2 linked regions of the Bdellovibrio bacteriovorus genome follow. Each later gene encodes a partner of the first gene's protein in a complex. Links are inferred from orthologs where the notes say so. Each region holds a gene or a part of one and is shown on either strand. Other genes may lie near its edges.

Region 1 (7,417 bases):
AGCCCCCAGGGTCAGAAGCTGCGTTTTTTTGGGGTCATTGATTCCCAGCTTCTGTGCCAGGGCGATCGACAGAGTCGCCACGGTGACACCATGATGAGAAACCGTCTTGTCGGTGTTTTCAATCTTCATCACCGCAGACATCGCCTGGGCGTTGCTCATGATGAAGTTCACATATTTGCCTGCGGCATCTTTGCAGTAGTTGTAGCTTTCGATGTTCTCGGGATTTTCGAAAACCTCTTCGGCGTTGTTTTGCTGGGAACCTTGAATGATGTCGGCGCGGGTTTGAATATCCTTCCCGGTCGTGTCGTCATAGGCGGTTTCGATATTCTTTTGCAGGTAGCTGCGATAGCTGGTTTCTTCGTCGGTGAGGATGTACATTTTGCGAAGCTTTTTGTCCTTAAGGCGTTTCAGACGTTCGCCTTCAAAGCTATCGCCGCGACGAAGGTAGAGTATCATCTTGTCGTTGATTTTAACGTAAGCGTTGAAGTCGATCTTCTGATCGCCGCGCAGGGTGCTTACACGTATAGAAACATAATCCATTGCCTCTGTATCCTTCGATTGGTATCTTTGAGTGGATGTCGATTGATAAAGAAATTGTAGAAGATTTTGTGAACGAGTCAAAGTCCTTGATTGAAGAGTTGTTGGACCTTCTCGAAGGTATTGAAGGTGACTTTTCTCAGGTTCGTAAACTTGCGGATTATGGCAATAACGTCGATCGAATTATGGGCGGCGCCAAGAGTCTGGCCCTGATGGCGCCTCCTGAGCACGCGTTGCACATGATTTCCGACTATGCGGCCCTGTGTAAAGCTGTTGGATACAAGGCTTCTCAGATCACTGGCAATGAACAGTTCTTCCATGTGTGTGTGGGCCTTTTGCTGGATGCCACAGAGACTTTGGAAACCCTGCTTGAAAATATCCATAAAGATTCCAACTTCCTGCGGGAAACCATCCCACAGGCCTTTATTGACCGGCTTCGCTGGGTGTCCAATCAGTTCAATGAGTCCTACAGTGCCAGCGTGGATACGGGCATGGCTCCGTCTAAAATGAATCAGTTTGAAATTGATGACCTGCTGAAGAAACTGGGACTTTAGTTTTCCAGTTTTGCCAGGCTCCACAAAGCCAGCTCACCTAATTTTTCGTGTTCCGTCAGCGCCTGGATTTCCGGGCGCAGTTCTTTCAAACCCCGGTTGACCGCGACAATCATGGCATTGCGTTTTAAGCCCAACGAGCCCGCCCGGGCCAGTGGGGTTCCCAGGAAATCACGGCTGATCTTTTTGCCGGAAGCTGACAGGATATAGCGCAGATCCTCTATCAGCAGGGATTCTTGCGCATCGTTCAGGGAAAGACTTTTTTCGATGGAAAGCTGGCCTTTAAAGACTTTTTGATTCCAGGGGCACACGGTCTGACAAAGATCACAGCCGAAGAACCAATCGCCGATTTGCGGGCGCAGTTCCTCGTCGGGGATCTGGCGCGACTCGATGGTCAGATACGAGATGCATTTGCGTGCATCCATCTTGCGCGGCTCAATCAATGCGCCGGTGGGGCAGATGTCCAGACAGCGCGTGCAGGTGCCGCAGAAATCCGGCAAAGGTGCAAATTCGGTTTGGATTTTCAAGGAAGTGTAGATTTCCCCGATAAAGAACAAACTGCCTTTTTTGGGGTGAATCAAACAGGTGTTTTTCCCGACCCAGCCAAGGCCGGCTTGTTTGGCAAGATCCCGCTCCAGCACCGGGCTGCTGTCGGTGAAGGCCAAAAACTCCTCTTCTGGAAAAAGCTTTTGCAAATCTGTGCACAAAGACTTCATGCGATCCTTGAACCAGAAGTGATAGTCCATGCCTTGCGCATAAAGACTGACGCGGGCCTGTTTCAGCGGAAATTCAGATTTTTTCTCGGGATGGGGGAAATAGGGCATGGCGAACACCAGTGCGCTTTGGGCGCGGGGCCACTTGCTTTGCGGGTTTTCCTTGATCTGGGCATGTTCTGCCAGATAGGTCATGTCTCCATGCAGTCCCTGGTCAATCCATTCCCGGTAGAAATCAAAGCTTAAGGGTTTGCTCAATGGCGCAAAACCGAAGTGGGAAAACCCCAGATCGGTCAAAGTTCCATCGATAAGAGATTTCATCTCCTGTGGCGTCACGCGAACAAACTCTTTCTTTCAGGCCTGTCTTTTTCTACAATCTTGGATGTGAATCAGGTGCAAAGTCTTCTTCAATCCCATCCTCATTGGCCGGCAGTGGAGTCAATCTACCACAAGCTGCAGGCCCATGGCTATAAGGCCTTTTTGGCCGGCGGCTGTGTGCGCGACGCCCTGTTGGGCATTGTTGCCAATGATTTGGATCTGGCGACCGATGCAACACCGGAAAAAGTCGAATCCCTGTTTAGTAAAACCGTCAATGTGGGCAAAAGCTTCGGGGTTATGCGTGTGATTGTCGAGGGCGCGGATATAGAGGTTGCGACCTTCCGGAACGATGGGACCTACAGCGACGGACGCCGCCCGGAAAACGTGGTTTTCTCAAGTCCCCAGGAGGATGCCCAGCGCCGGGACTTCACCGTGAATGCACTTTTTTATGATCTGGCGACAGCGCAGGTGCTTGATTATGTCGAGGGCCAGAAGGATCTGAAGGCCGGCATACTGCGCACGGTGGGCGAGGCCGAGCGGCGTTTTGAGGAAGATCAACTGCGCCTGCTGCGAGCGGCCCGTTTTTCCGCCCAACTGAATTTTGAGCTGGAGCCGGTCAGTTTTGCCGCCGTTAAAAAGATGGCCGCCAAAGTCAAATCCGTCAGTGGTGAGCGCATCCGCGATGAAATGACCAAGCTTCTAAAAACAGAGCACGCCGGGCGCGGACTGCAAGTCATGAAAGACTCGGGCCTGATGGGTGTGCTGTTTCCATTTCGTCTGCGCAAAAATGACTGGGTGAAAAACCCGCTGGCCACCGAATCCTGGCAGCGTCTGGCGCTGTTTGTGCGAAGTGCTCAAGGTTCAGAGCTTGTTGCGGCTTTGGATATGCTGAAGCTTTCCACCCGCGATCGCCGGGCCATCGAGGATGCCTGGAAAGTCTGGCACGATCCTCACGCAGTGCTGAAGAACTCTTTGGGAAAGCAACTGCAAATGCTGGCTAGAGAGGGCGTTGTTTTCGCCTTAAGAATTTTACTGTCCGAGGCGGTTGAAAAGACCGCGATTGAAACTCTGCTGGCAGAATGGAAAAGCTGGCAGGAAGTGTTGCCGCGACCGTTTTTAAACGGCGAGGATGTGAAAGGGCGCCTGACCGGGCCGGCCATCGGAGTCTGTCTGGAAAGGGCCTTTGAGCAGCAACTGGAGCGCCGGCTGCAAAGCCGCGACGAAGCGTTGCTGTGGTTGAAAAAATATCTGGAAAGAGAGTCAACTTAGATGGAATCCGCATTTGTTCCCAGCACCTGGAGACGTTTTTTTGCCTATGGCATTGATCAGATCATCAGTCTGCCGTTTTATCTGCCTTTTGCCGGGGTGTTTTTAAAACTGATTTTCACCGAAGACGACGTCATCGTGACATTGCTGCAGTTGTTTTTGCTGTTTTTGATTCCCGCAGTGTATGAATTTGTGTTTCTGGTGCTGATGCAGGCCACGCCGGGCAAGTGGTTTATGGGCTTAAAAGTGGTGCCCGCCAATAATTTCACCGAAAAGCTGCATTGGTCCCAGTGTCTGCTGCGCCCATTGACGGGGCGTTTGAGCTTCTTTTTTTCCTGGGGGATTTATGCCCTGGCGTTTTTCCGTTACGATCGCACGCATCTTTGTGACTGGGCGGCGGAAACCCGCGTGGTGCAGGATAAGCCCCGCGCCACTCAAGCCCGTTTGCGCTGGGTGACCGGTTTGTTGTTTGTGTGCCTTTATTCCTATGAAGGACTGGTTTCGGCCAAAATGATTCTGAAGTCCATTGACTGGTCCGAGCGTCAGGCGAACTTGCGCGAGGTCTTTGATCTTCAGGACTATATGGATGTGACGTTCGAGGAAGACTAGGCGGGGCGCGCTTAGGCTGCCGGCTTCCATTTTTTGAAAATATTCGTGGTCATCAGCAGATCGATGTTGCCGGATCCCGACAGGGCTTCATCGCGCAGATCCTGAATGGCCTGTGTGGCCGTGCGGGCTTGTTTGCCGCCTTCGGTCAGGGCGGTCATTTCGTGGAAACGATAGGCAAAGCCCAGCAGTTTTCCAAAATCGGAAATATCCCCACTCAAAAGTTTTTTAGGGAAGCCTGTGCCGGTGCCGTTTTCGCGGTGCTGACCGATGGCTTCGGCGATTTCCTGTGGCAGCGGCACTTTTTTGGCCTTCACCATCACCACCGAGCGCTCCGGGTAAAGATGATACTGGGAAATCTCTTCCGGGGAATAGTCTTTCACGGGTTTGGTGCCGACGCTGACGGGCATCTGGGACAGGCCGATATTGTGCAAAAGCCCGGCGATGGCGGCGGCTTCACGCTTTTCCATGCTCCATCCCAGAAGCTGGGCGAAGTAAGCGGCATAGGCGGACAGACAGATGCAGTCGTGATACATGGTGCGCACATTGCCTGAAAAACGGAAGACCTCATCAAAGATCTCTTGCGGGGGAAGATCTTTGGTCAGTTCAAAGTCGGCAACGATGGATTTGCATTTGTCGAGGATCACTTTTCCTTCGGAATAGTCCGTGGAGGCACCATTCAGGAACTGGGCCATGATTTCATAGATGACTTTTTTGGAACGGTGGAATTTTTCCGTCATTGAGATGGGCATCGGCATGTTGCGCATGCTCATCACCGTGCGGGCGTATTCAAAGAACGGTTTCATCTGGGTCTTTTTGATGTACATCTGCTGTTTTAGGGCATTGAACTTGTCCAGATGTTTTTGATCGACCACGTCGCCGGCCTTTCTCATCATCACAGAGCGATGATTCGCAGGCAGGTGTACATAGACATCAAAGTTGATATTGGTGTCAGCATCCATATCACGCAGATCCACGGGCATTAAAGCCGTGATCGGAATCTGATCGCCTTCCATTTCGATAGGGGCCAGTTGCAGAACCATGTCGGAAATGAATTCGCGGTCGAAGTTGATGTGCATGATCTCGTCAGCGCCGTTTTTCTTGACGATGTTGAAATCCAAAGGGGCGGCGGAAGAGTGCAGCACGATGACCGGGCAGTCGGGATAATTCATTTTGGTGGACTGCACCCATTCATTGGTCAGATTGGTGCCGTCTTGTCCGTCAACCAGGGCTAAGATAGGTTTGAAATTTTCGGAAGTGCCGTGATCGAGGGCTTCGTCGATGGATTTGAAATGCTTGAGCTGGTACGGATAGTAACCCTTCAGGACAGATGTGATGGCTTCCCAGAAGGAGTCACGGGGACTCCCGATGAGAACATCAACCGTCTTTCCTGAAGCGGAACTCATTGCTGCACCGAAATCTCCACATAGAAAGTGGAGCCGTTCGTCAGGTTGAAGGGAATGACGAGCGTGGCACCTTTGTCAGCGTGGGTGATCTTGAAATCACCGGAAATCACGGTTGGAATTGCCATCTCGAAGTTGTATCCCAGTTGATTCAAAGTTGTCTTGGCAGAACCGTAAATCATGTTGGTCATTTCACCAACGGCGTCGGACACCTCACCATTGATGGTGGTGTGTTTTTCGCCCAGCATGTTCTCAAGAATGTGGAAGATACTGTCTTTGCCGTAAGAGATCAGCAAAGTGCCTTTCAGAGGCGGCGCCACCATGCCGACCATACCGGCGATTTCCCCTTTAAGCACGAATTGCGGCTCAATGAAGGGTTTTCCAGGTGTGGCATCGGTTTGAGCGATGGTTTTCAGGGTCTTGATAACGCCTTCCACGAAAGCATTGATCAGACGCTTGTCAAACAGGGGATTAATAGCTTCTTTTGGTGCTGCAGACATTTATTTCTCCAGACCCAAGGCTTAGGAAGCTTTTGCTTGTGTGGAAGGGTTGTGCTTAGCCCAAACGCGTTCCATCTTGCCTTTCAAAGTGGCAGAGTTGAACGGTTTAACCACATAGTCAGAAACACCGGCTTTGGCTGCTTCCAGGATGTGCTTTTGCTCGGACTCTGCAGTCACCAGCATAAAGGGCACAGACTTAGTGCGAGGGTCGGCCTTGCAGGCCTTCAAAAGGTCGATACCCTGCATTCCGGGCATATTCCAGTCCGAAATGACAAAGCCGTAAGGCTGGCCTGCATCATGGGCGGCCTGGATCATAGGCAGGGCGGTTTTACCGTCATCAGCTTCCTCTACGTTGGTGTAGCCAAGCTCATTTAGCACTTTTTTAATGATTTTTCGCATAGTTGCGAAGTCATCAACGACCAAAAACTTTGTATTTGTGGGAAACATAATATCTCCTGAATGTTGGAAACTGTGTAAAATCCTCATGCTTATCGGTCTAGTTTTTTAAAACTAGAGTCCAAAGCTATTGCGAATTTCAGTTTTTGTTGTCAGACTTTATTACAGGTGGTCGAGGCTACTTTTGGACATGAGTCCTGGGTGGCGTTGAAGGTTTAGACGGATTTAAAAACAAAAACAATTAGCGGGAGGGAGCAAGGATGCTCAGAGATGTCCTGATTCAAAAAGGTCTTTCAAATAGAGAGGCAGAAGTTGCTGAACTTGTGTCTAAAGGCTTGTCCAACAAGGAAGTTGCGAACCAGCTTTTTGTAACTGAGAAAACAGTTAAATTTCACCTCACAAACATCTACAAAAAAATGAATGTGAAGTCTCGTGCACAGTTGATCGTATGGTGCTTGCCTCACCTGGGCTTCGTTGAAACGGAAGTTCGCGCTGAGAACAACAACCAAGCGGCTGCTGCGACTGCATTCAACAACAATGCAACTCAAACGATCCCAGCTGGATCTGCGACTGTTGCAGGCACTACAACTCTACCAGGTAGCGGTTTGAACCGTGGCGGTAACTCCGATATTGGTATGGGCGGCATCTAATCTTTATTGATTAGATTGATTCTAAGGCGCAGGATGTGGAGACACAGACCTGCGCTTTGTTTTTTTAGAAAGGGGCTGCACCTTGGCTGCTTCAAAACCCGTATCAGCATCTCAAGTGGTAATGACTCAACTGGTTCTTCCTTCCCATACCAACTCTTTGGGAAGTGTCTTCGGCGGAACGATCATGTCCTGGATCGATATCTGCGCCGCGATCTGCTCTCAACGACATTGTAACAAGGAAACTGTCACAGCCAGCATTGACCGTCTGGATTTTGTGGCGCCCGTCTATAAAGGCTGGGTGGTGAATCTGAAGGCGAGTGTGAACTACACTTCGCGGACTTCAATGGAAGTCGGCGTTCGTGTCGATGCCGAAAACCCGAAAACGGGTGAAACTTTCCATACGGCTTCGGCGTATCTGACTTTCGTGGCTTTGGGCTCTATGGGAAAACCAACAGAAGTTCCAGGGTTGGTGTTGGA
Region 2 (5,238 bases), 1.6 Mb from region 1 along the record:
GAGGCACTGGAGTGATTTCGCCGAACTGATTGATCTCGCGCACTGTTTCGATGGCCACACCATACTGCTCTGCCATCAATTGGAAAGTTAGATACTGACCGGGTTTTGCTTTCATGGATACATCGCTCATCGTATTACGCCTTTCAAAGTCGTGATTAAAAATCTTAACAATAGACTCTTCGCGAAAAAACCAAGGTGACTTAAGAGGATTTCTCGGTGGGATGGAAAAAATAATATTCTCGGATATTTGGCGGCTCATAGTGGGACAATGGTCCTGTGTTTCATTAATTCTTTACACCAAAGGGTGGATTGATTCTCATTCTGGACCAAGGGTCTAAATAGCTCAGATGTTCGATCACCGATACATCAATGTGATTTTCTAATCTCCATGGAGCGCACAATGAGCGGTGACAATTCTTTCTTTGAAGAACTACAAATGGATTTCCTGAACGAATCCGCATTTATGCTGGAGCAGTACGAGGAATACATGATGAGGCTGGAAAACAGCGAAGATCCAGCGAAAGATCTGACAGATATATTCCGGGTGGCCCATTCCGTAAAAGGTGGTGCTGCTGCCGTCGGTCTGGCAGACTTGTGCAAATTTGCCCACGTGATGGAAGACCTTTTGGATCTTTTGCGTTCGCGCCCTGAGCTGGTGAACTCAACTGTGATCTCTTTGTTGTTGCAGTCCGGAGACGAACTGAAGAACCGCGTTGCGGCTCTTCAGCAGCAGCAGGGTGGTCCTTGGGATCCTTCTGCATTGACGGCGGAATTGATCGCCATCACCGAGCAGCTTTCTGGAAAAGCTTCCAAGCATGCACATGCTCCCGCTCCTTCAGTGGATGAGCCCAAAGTGGAAGCTCCCGATGATTTCTTTGCTCAGACGCCTGCGGCTGAAGCGGCTACACCAGAAGATGATCTGATCAATCATGATCTTTTAGCAGAACTTCTGGCACAGATGTCCCCTGAAGATCAGGCTGAATTCCATGCCAAAGAAGCGGCTGAAGCCGCTCTGAAAACGGCTATTGCCGAAGCGGCCCCTGTGGCGGCGGCAGAGCCTGCGAAGCCGGCTCCGGTTCTGAAAGTGGTGGAAACACCGGTTGAAGCTCCGGCACCAGCTGCAAAAGCAGTTCCGGCTGCGGCAGCCAAACCAGCAGCGGCGGCAGCCGCATCTGGAAGTGGTGGTGGTAATAACAAGAATGCCAAAAATGCGACCAGCGCCATCAAAGTTGACACCGGTCGTGTGGATTCGGTTCTGGATGCCGTGGGTGAGCTGGTTGTATTGAAAAATCAGCTCGTGCATGACGAAACAGTTCGCAGCGGTGTGAACCTGCGTCTGGAGGCCATTGTTGATCAGCTCGACAAGGCCGTTCGTGAATTGTATGAAAAAACTTTGAGCATCCGTATGACTCCGCTGAAATCCATGTTCATCAAGATTCAGCGTATCGTGCGTGACGTGTCTTTGACTTTGGATAAGCCAGTGGATCTGCAACTGATCGGTGAGGAAACCGAGGTTGAAAGAACCGTGTTCGAGCTTCTGGGGGATCCTTTGGTTCACCTGGTTCGTAACTCGATGGACCACGGGGTGGAAAAGAAAGAACTTCGCCAAGAGCGCGGCAAGCCGGCGACGGCAAAAGTCACCGTATCTGCAAAACAATCCGGCGGTAACGTTATCATCGACATCTCTGATGACGGTGGTGGTATCAACCGTGACAAGGTTCTGAGCAAGGCCATTGAAAAGGGCTTTGTGCCCGCGGGTGTGGATCCGGCGTCCATCCCTGATGAGCAGGTTTTCCAGTACATCTTCTATCCGGGTTTCTCTACCGCTGACAAGATTTCGGATCTGTCCGGTCGTGGTGTGGGTCTGGATGTGGTGAAATCCAATCTGGATAAAATCAACGGTAAGATCAATATTTACTCCAAGGCAGGCCAAGGGACCACGTTCCGTCTGACGATTCCTTTAAGCACGGCGATCACCGACGGTATCATCGTGGCTTTGGATGGCGCTCGTTATATTCTGCCGATCCATTCCATCCGCGAGATCGTGCGTGTCCTTCCAAAGGACTACACGAACATCTCTGGTGCCGGAAAAGTGGCCAGCATCCGTGGCCTTCTGTTGCCGGTGATAGACGTTTCCAAAACCCTGGGGTCTATCAATTGGACTTTGAACAAAAAAGACCAGCAACTGGCTCAGCGCCGCGAAAATTCTTTAAGTGCACGTCGCGAAGAAACCATGCTGGTGATCATTGAATCCATGACAGGTCAGATGGCCTTCCCGGTGGACGATGTCCTGGGGCAGGCGCAGGTGGTTGTAAAACCAATCACCACCGGTCAGGACATTCCGGAAGTGGCCGGTGCCGCGATCCTGGGTGATGGCCGTACAGTTTTGATTTTGGAGCCGGGTGCTTTGGTAAATAACGTTGCTAATGGAAGAGGAATGGCCGCATGACCGCTGTAAAAAAGACTGAGGCCACAGGCGCTCTGTACGATTTTGAAGACATCAAACTTACGGACAAAATGTTCATGAAGTTTGCTGAGCGCATGTATGATCTGGCCGGGGTGGATCTGCCACTGACGCCAAAGAATCATGCTTTGATTCGCAATAGAATTGTAAAACTGTTGCGTCGCCATTCCCTGAAGACCTATGAAGAATACTGGTCCAAGCTTGAAGCTGGTGGCAATGAAATGGTGTCTGAATTTATTTCGGCCCTGACCACGAACATGACGTCTTTTTATCGCGAGTCGAATCACTTCGACTTTCTGAAGTCCGTTTTGCCGGAACTGCACCGCAAGTTTGGCGCGGATCTGCGCATGTGGTGTGCGGCAGCAAGCACGGGCCAGGAGCCTTACACGATCGCGATGACAGCGTGTGAAGCTCAACCTGAAATGCCTTCCGCGAAGCCGCGTTTGCTTGCGACCGATATTGACCTGCAGGTTTTGAAAAAAGCCTCTACGGGCACATATGAAGAGCGCGAGATGCAGGGACTGCCACCAGTGCAGCGTTCGAAGTACTTTGAGAAAATCAAAGCTGACGGCGATGAATACTGGAGAGCCAAGGATCAGATTCATAACATGATCCGCTTCGCGCCGTTTAATTTGATGAATCCCAAGTACGAGTTCCAGCACAAGTTCCATGTGATCTTCTGCCGTAACGTACTGATTTATTTTGATGAGCCGACAACAAAACGTGTGATCGACAATCTGGTGTCCTGTTTGGCGTCGGGTGGCTATCTGGTTCTGGGGCACTCCGAATCAGGCAACGTGAAACATCCGGGTTTGAAGCCGATGTCTCGCGCAGTATATCAAAAACTTTAATTAAAGAAGGCCCCAATGGCACAAAAGATTCGTGTCCTGATTGTTGATGACTCTGCGGTGATTCGTAAGCTGCTGGAAAAGATCTTTTCCTCCTGCGCGGATATCGAGGTGGTGGGAACGGCATCGGACCCTTACATCGCCCGCGACAAGCTGGTGGCGCTAAAACCCGACGTGATGACTCTGGATGTGGAGATGCCTCGTATGGACGGCATCAGCTTCCTGGAAAAAGTCATGCAGCATTTCCCGACCCGCACGATCATTTTCTCAAGCTTGGCGAAAACCGGCTCTGAAACGTATCTGCGTGCTCTGGAAGCTGGCGCGATTGAAATCATGGAAAAGCCGTCCATCGACGTGTCCCAGTCTTTGGAGACATTGTCGGCGGCCATCATTGAAAAAGTAAAAGCGGTGGCGAAAGCCCGCATCAATCCGATCAAAGCGGTGATTCCGAATCCGGGGGCGCCAGTGCAGAAGGTGGCCAGCACCTCTTTGGCAAGAACCACGCACCAGTTGCTGGCGGTGGCTTCTTCCACGGGTGGTACCGAGGCTTTGAAGGTCTTCCTGAGCGGCATGCCGGCGGATATTCCGGGAACTTTGGTTGTGCAGCACATGCCACCGGGCTTCACGAAGTCGTTTGCTGAAAATTTGGATAAGATGTTCCCGTTTGAGGTGAAAGAAGCGCAGGAAGGTGACCAGGTGGTGCCAGGGCGCGTTCTGATTGCTCCGGGCAACTATCATATGGAAATCACGCGCAGTGGTGCCTTCTATTACGTGAAGCTGCATCAGGGCCCGGCCCTGCACAGTGTTCGCCCTGCGGCGGATTATCTGATGAAGTCGGTGGCTAAATACGTGGGTAAGAATGCCATGGGTGTTGTTCTGACCGGTATGGGTAAGGACGGCGCTGAAGGTCTTTTGGAAATGAAAAATGCCGGAGCTTACACTGTGGCTCAGAATGAAGAAACCTGTGTGGTTTACGGTATGCCAGCCGCGGCGGTGGCGCTGGGGGCCGCAGACAAAGTTTTGCCGCTGGATCGCATCGCAGGGGATCTGCTGAAACAACTGCAGACTCGTAACGCCGCTTAGTCCAGCAAAGTTTAAAAAATGTTTTACCCAAGCCCGAAGGAAACTTCGGGCTTTTTTATTGTCTTTCTTGCTTCATTCCGCCGTCCGGTTAGAATAAGTTCCTGAAATCCGTCAGGAGACATCAATGAATTTCCGCAAAAGTTTGATCCTGGGTCCTCTGTTGCTGGTGGCCTGTACGACGACGAATCAATTCAAGAAGGAGTCTCTCATGCACGATCCCTATTTGTGGCTGGAAGAAGTGGAAGGCGAAAAGGCCCTGGAATTTGCCAAGGCCGAAAACAAACGCACGCTGGGGCACTTTCAACAGAATCCACGCTTTAAAACCATCGAGCATGACTTAAGAAAGATCATGCTGGCGGAAGACCGCGTGCCTGCTGTGCACCTGAAGAACGGGGAGCTTTATAATTTCTGGCAGGACGGAAAACACGTGCGCGGCTTGTGGAGAAAAACCACCCTGCAAAACTATAGGACCTCACACCCGCACTGGGACGTGATCCTGGATATTGATGCTTTGGCCAAAAAAGAAAATGAAAACTGGGTGTGGAAGGGGGCGATGACCTTGCCACCGGCTCACGAAAAAGCTTTGGTCTATTTGTCCCGTGGGGGAAAGGACGCCACGGTGGTGCGTGAATTCAATATGAAGACCCGCCAGTTTGTGACGGACGGCTTTGTATTGCCTGAGGCAAAAAGCAATGTTCAATGGAAGGACGACAACACCGTTTATGTGGGAACGGATTTCGGGCCGGGCAGTATGACGGACTCAGGTTACCCGCGTATCACCAAAATCTGGAAGCGGGGCACGCCGGTCAGCGAGGCCAAGCTGGTGATGGAAGGCAAACCTAC

What was found.
Region 2: the proteins of B9G79_RS09925 (region 1) and B9G79_RS02145 are in contact, whole or in part, in a solved structure (PDB 1A0O), measured with the Escherichia coli proteins. The link is inferred for Bdellovibrio bacteriovorus from one-to-one orthologs.

What each region holds. Positions count from the first base shown.
Region 1 is NZ_CP020946.1:2,061,352-2,068,768, reverse strand. What follows is about bases 4,629-7,417. They hold B9G79_RS09925 (response regulator), read right to left. Parts: upstream 6,342-7,417; coding sequence 5,916-6,341; downstream 4,629-5,915. Other genes in these bases: B9G79_RS09915 (acyl-CoA thioesterase), read left to right, coding at 7,062-7,417; B9G79_RS09920 (helix-turn-helix domain-containing protein), read left to right, coding at 6,551-6,940; B9G79_RS09930 (chemotaxis protein CheX), read right to left, coding at 5,394-5,894; B9G79_RS09935 (HD-GYP domain-containing protein), read right to left, coding at 4,629-5,397. In the rest of the region: B9G79_RS09960 (HD-GYP domain-containing protein), read right to left, coding at 1-540; B9G79_RS09955 (hypothetical protein), read left to right, coding at 609-1,091; tRNA epoxyqueuosine(34) reductase QueG, read right to left, coding at 1,088-2,122; B9G79_RS09945 (CCA tRNA nucleotidyltransferase), read left to right, coding at 2,195-3,388; B9G79_RS09940 (RDD family protein), read left to right, coding at 3,389-3,994; more of B9G79_RS09935, read right to left, coding at 4,006-4,628. UniProt on the Escherichia coli protein: Involved in the transmission of sensory signals from the chemoreceptors to the flagellar motors.
Region 2 is NZ_CP020946.1:414,591-419,828, forward strand. Bases 1-2,924 are described here. They hold B9G79_RS02145 (chemotaxis protein CheA), read left to right. Parts: upstream 1-400; coding sequence 401-2,449; downstream 2,450-2,924. Other genes in these bases: B9G79_RS02140 (chemotaxis protein CheW), read right to left, coding at 1-130; B9G79_RS02150 (CheR family methyltransferase), read left to right, coding at 2,446-2,924. Also shown: more of B9G79_RS02150, read left to right, coding at 2,925-3,315; B9G79_RS02155 (protein-glutamate methylesterase/protein-glutamine glutaminase), read left to right, coding at 3,331-4,395; B9G79_RS02160 (prolyl oligopeptidase family serine peptidase), read left to right, coding at 4,520-5,238. UniProt on the Escherichia coli protein: Involved in the transmission of sensory signals from the chemoreceptors to the flagellar motors. CheA is autophosphorylated; it can transfer its phosphate group to either CheB or CheY.